Regions from separate parts of the Streptomyces sp. NPDC034084 genome, predicted to be linked through region 2. Evidence: riboswitches for the same ligand, from Rfam matches in the RefSeq annotation. Region 2 holds a riboswitch; the other holds the start of a gene.
The links. Region 2 has a riboswitch for glycine ahead of gcvT (glycine cleavage system aminomethyltransferase GcvT). Riboswitches for the same ligand answer to the same signal wherever they lie in the genome.
Positions count from the first base shown of each region.

Region 1 (2,384 bases), on a different contig from region 2:
GCACGAGGTCTACGGTGCCGGGTGGGTCCAGGGCAGCGGGGTGGGGCGGGTCACGGTGCGGTTCGAGGAACCGTGGTCCGGGCCGGGGCGGGTACGGACGTTCTCCGTGGACGACCCGGAGCTGGTGCCGTCGGAGCCCCTGCCGCTGGTGCGGCGGGACACGGCGGCATGACCCGCGCCGCCGCGCGGTGCGGGTCCCCGGCCGCGGGCCGTCCGCCTCGGGGCTCTCAGCTGCCGTCCTGGCCTGCCAGGCGGCCGAAGTCCGTGTCCGGGGCGTCCGGGGGCGGGGGCGGCAGGGCGAGGCTGTAGTGGCGGTAGAGCTGGAGCTCCTGTTCGGGCGAGAGATGGCGGCCCACGCCGAAGTCGGGGGCGTCCTTGATGAGGGCCCGCTCGTACGGGACGTGGAGGCCGTCGTCGAGCAGGGCGCTCGGCTCCAGGGGGACGAAGGCGTCCCGGCTGAACAGGCCGGTGCGGACCGCCGCCCACTCGGGAATGCCGGTCGCGTCGTCCAGGTACACCTCGTCCACGGTTCCGATCTTGTGCCCGCTCCGGTCGAACGCCTTGCGGCCGATCAGGCTGCGCGGATCGATATCGGTCTGCACGGTCCCTCCAACTGGTCGCAACTGCTCTACCCCTACGAAAGTGCACATCTGGGATGTCGGCCACTTGAGCGATGGGAGCCGCAACCTCGCTGGTAGGCTGGTCGTGGCTGTCGACCCTGTGCGGGAGAGTCCCCCGGAGAAACCTTCCGGTGGGCGCCGAAGGAGCAAATCCTCCCCGGAATCTCTCAGGCCCCTGTACCGCGCGGACGAGGTCACTCTGGAAAGCAGAGCGGATGTCCGACGGCATTTCGCTCTCACCGACGGTGAAAGCCGGCGTGCCGCGAGGCGTGCCGGTGAAACTCTCAGGTTGAGATGACAGAGGGGGAGGCCGTCCGGGCACCCGCGCCGTGGTGCCCCTCGCAGGTCGTGACGACCAGGAGGCCTCCGTACATGACCGTCAACCGCACTTCGCTCTCCGAGCTCGAACAGGGCATCCCGTTCGAGCAGCGGCACATCGGGCCCGACGCCGAGGCCCGCGCCAAGATGCTCGCCCAGGTCGGTTACGGCTCGCTCGACGAGCTCACGGCCGCCGCGGTACCGGACGTGATCAAGAACGCCGAGGCCCTGGGCCTGCCGGCCGCGCGCACCGAGGCCGAGGTCCTCGCCGAACTGCGCACGCTCGCCGAGCGCAACCAGGTCCTCGCCCCGATGATCGGCCTCGGTTACTACGGGACCTTCACCCCGCCGGTCATCCTCCGCAACGTGATGGAGAACCCGGCCTGGTACACCGCCTACACGCCGTACCAGCCGGAGATCTCCCAGGGCCGCCTCGAGGCCCTGCTCAACTTCCAGACCATGGTCGCGGACCTGACCGGTCTGCCCACCTCCGGCGCCTCCCTCCTCGACGAGGGCACCGCCGCCGCCGAGGCCATGGCGCTGTCCCGCCGGGTCGGCAAGGTCAAGAACGGCGTCTTCCTCATCGACGCCGACGCCCTGCCGCAGACCATCGCCGTCATCGAGACCCGCGCCGAGCCGACCGGTGTCGAGGTCGTCGTCGCCGACCTGAGCGAGGGCATCCCCGCCGAGATCGCCGAGCGCGGCGTCTTCGGCGTGCTCCTCCAGTACCCGGGCGCCTCCGGCGCCGTCCGCGACATCAAGCCGCTGATCGACGCCGCGCACGAGCTCGGCGCGATCGTCACCGTCGCCGCCGACCTGCTCGCGCTCACCCTGCTCACCTCGCCGGGCGAACTGGGCGCCGACATCGCCGTCGGTACGACGCAGCGGTTCGGCGTGCCCATGGGCTTCGGTGGCCCGCACGCCGGCTACATGGCCGTTCAGGACAAGCACGCCCGCTCCCTTCCCGGCCGTCTCGTGGGTGTCTCCGTCGACGCGGACGGCAACCGCGCCTACCGCCTGGCCCTGCAGACCCGCGAGCAGCACATCCGCCGCGAGAAGGCCACCAGCAACATCTGTACGGCCCAGGTCCTGCTCGCCGTCATGGCCGGCATGTACGCCGTCTACCACGGTCCCGACGGTCTCAAGCAAATCGCCGAGCGCGCCCACCGCTACGCCGCCATCCTCGCCGCGGGTCTCACCGCCGGCGGCGTCGAGGTCGTGCACGGCTCGTACTTCGACACCCTCGCCGTCCGCGTGCCCGGCAAGGCCGACGAGGTCGTCGCCGCCGCCCGTGAGGCCGGGGTGAACCTCTACCGCGCCGACGCCGACCTGGTGTACGTCTCCTGCGACGAGACCACCGGCCGCGCGCAGCTCGCCGCCGTCTGGGCCGCCTTCGGGGTCACCGCCGACGTCGAGGCCCTGGACGCCACCACCGAGGACACCCTC
Region 1 covers NZ_JBVISK010000003.1:10,254-12,637, forward strand. Annotated here, with positions in the region: gene ACZ51I_RS11005 (DNA polymerase IV) at 1-172, shown strand, start outside; gene ACZ51I_RS11010 (PRC-barrel domain-containing protein) at 228-602, opposite strand; glycine riboswitch at 714-813, shown strand; gene gcvP (aminomethyl-transferring glycine dehydrogenase) at 993-2,384, shown strand, end outside.
Region 1: linked by a shared signal. The riboswitch ahead of gcvP (aminomethyl-transferring glycine dehydrogenase) and the one ahead of gcvT (glycine cleavage system aminomethyltransferase GcvT) in region 2 are both predicted to bind glycine.

Region 2 (2,384 bases):
TCCCGGCGGAGAACTCGGTGTACTCGTCGACGGTGAGCAGGTCGTCCGGCTCACCCGTGACGCGCACCTTGAACAGCCAGCCACCCTCGAACGGAGCCGTGTTCACCAGGGACGGGTCGTCCACCACGTCCTGGTTGGCCTCGACGACCTCGCCCGTGACGGGGGAGTAGAGGTCGCTGACGGACTTCGTCGACTCCAGCTCGCCGCAGGTCTCGCCCGCGGTGACGGTGTCGCCGACCTTCGGCAGGTCGGCGTAGACGACGTCACCGAGCGCGTTGGCCGCGAACTCCGTGATACCGACCGTCGAGACGCCGTCCACGGCGTCCGACAGCCACTCGTGCTCCTTGGTGTAGCGCAGCTGCTGGGGGTTGCTCATGACCTGATTCTCCTGGATCGGGGGAGTGCTGATGAACGTGGGTCTTGCGGGATGAGACGCGAAGTGAGACGGATGCGTCACTTCTGGCGCTTGTAGAACGGGAGCGCCACGACCTCGTACGGCTCGTGGGTGCCGCGGATGTCCACACCTACACCCTGGGTGCCGGGCTCGGCGTGCGCCGCGTCCACGTACGCCATCGCGATCGGCTTTCCGAGGGTCGGGGAGGGGGCGCCGGAGGTGACCTCGCCGATGACCTCGCCGTCCTTGACGACCTGGAAGCCGGCGCGCGGCACCCGGCGGCCCTCGGCGACCAGACCGACGAGCTTGCGCGGCGGGGCGGTCTCGGCGCGCTCGGCGGCCTTCTCCAGCGCCTCGCGGCCGACGAAATGGCCCTCATTGGTGGTCTTCTCGAACTTCACGACCCGGCCGAGGCCCGCGTCGAAGGGGGTGAGGGCGGTCGTCAGCTCGTGGCCGTACAGCGGCATGCCCGCCTCCAGGCGGAGCGTGTCGCGGCAGGACAGGCCGCAGGGGATCAGGCCGACGCCCTCGCCCGCCTCGGTCAGCGCCTTCCACACGTCCTCGGCGTGCTCCGGCTTCAGGAACAGCTCGAAGCCGTCCTCGCCGGTGTAGCCGGTGCGGGCGATCAGCGCCGGGACGCCCGCGACCGTGCCGGGCAGGCCGGCGTAGTACTTCAGACCGTCCAGGTCGGCGTCCGTGATCGACTTCAGGATGCCGGGGGACTCCGGGCCCTGGACCGCGATCAGGGCGTACGCGTCACGGTCGTCGCGGACCTCGGCGTCGAAGCCTTCGGAGCGGGCGACGAGCGCGTCCAGGACGACCTGCGCGTTGGAGGCGTTCGCGACGACCATGTACTCGGTCTCGCCGAGGCGGTAGACGATCAGGTCGTCGAGGATGCCGCCGTCCTCCTGGCAGATCATCGTGTAGCGGGCGCGGCCGTTGCCCACGGTCGAGATGTTGCCGACGAGGGCGTAGTCCAGGAGGTCCACGGCCTGCGGGCCCGTGACCGTGATCTCGCCCATGTGGGAGAGGTCGAAGAGACCGGCCTTGGTGCGGACGGCGTTGTGCTCGTCGCGCTCGCTGCCGTACCGGAGCGGCATGTCCCAGCCCGCGAAGTCGGTCATGGTCGCGCCCAGGGAACGATGCAGGGCATCGAGGGCGGTCAGACGGGGGGCAGTGGTCATGGGGTGGCTCCCGGGTCCCAAGGGCGTGATCGGTGACGAAAACACATGACGGGCGAGGACGTCCTCCCCATCTGTCATGGAACCTGAGAGGTTCACCGAGAGCATCTCGTCACCGAGAGTTCGGCTTGCACCTTGGGTGGGGACACGAAGGGTGTCCCGCTTTTCAGATCTGCCTCATCCACGCGGTACGGGGCCTGAGAGATTCAAGGGAGGGTCTTGCTCCTTCGGCGCCCGGACGCGCTCGGCGGTCCGGAACTCTCCCGCGCGGATTCGAGCGGCCGGTATGCGATTGTGCGGCGACTGTGCGCGCCTGGCGCGCACATCATTGCACGCGGTGTCGGCCGGGCAAATCGCTTGTGCCGCATTACCGATTCTTTACACTTCATGGGCAAGGGTCTCCTCAGGTCTCCTGAGACCCGACAGGGGGGGAGCGATGACGATCCAGCACACCGGCGCGTACGCGACGAGTACCGGCATACCGTCCCAGCGGGCCCGCGCCCGGAGCCGCGGCCGAGGCCGCCTCCTGCGGGACCTGCGCGAGCGGGGCGGCCGCGGCCCCCGCGTCCTCACCTTCGCCGCCGGAGACCTCGTCGTCGTCTCCGGGCTGCCCGGCAGCGGCAAGTCCACCCTGATGAAGCGCGCCGCCGACGGCAGCGGCATCGACTCCCAGGAGGTCCGCGAGCGCTGGGAGGCCCGCATGCCGCCCCTCCTCCCGTACGCCGTCTACCGCCCCCTCGTCCGGATCGCGCACTACGCCGGACTGCGCCGCGCCCTGCGCTCCGGCGCGAGCGTGATCGTCCACGACT
Region 2 covers NZ_JBVISK010000004.1:484,831-487,214, forward strand. Annotated here, with positions in the region: gene gcvH (glycine cleavage system protein GcvH) at 1-376, opposite strand, end outside; gene gcvT (glycine cleavage system aminomethyltransferase GcvT) at 454-1,578, opposite strand; glycine riboswitch at 1,640-1,751, opposite strand; glycine riboswitch at 1,752-1,851, opposite strand; gene ACZ51I_RS17330 (AAA family ATPase) at 2,012-2,384, shown strand, end outside.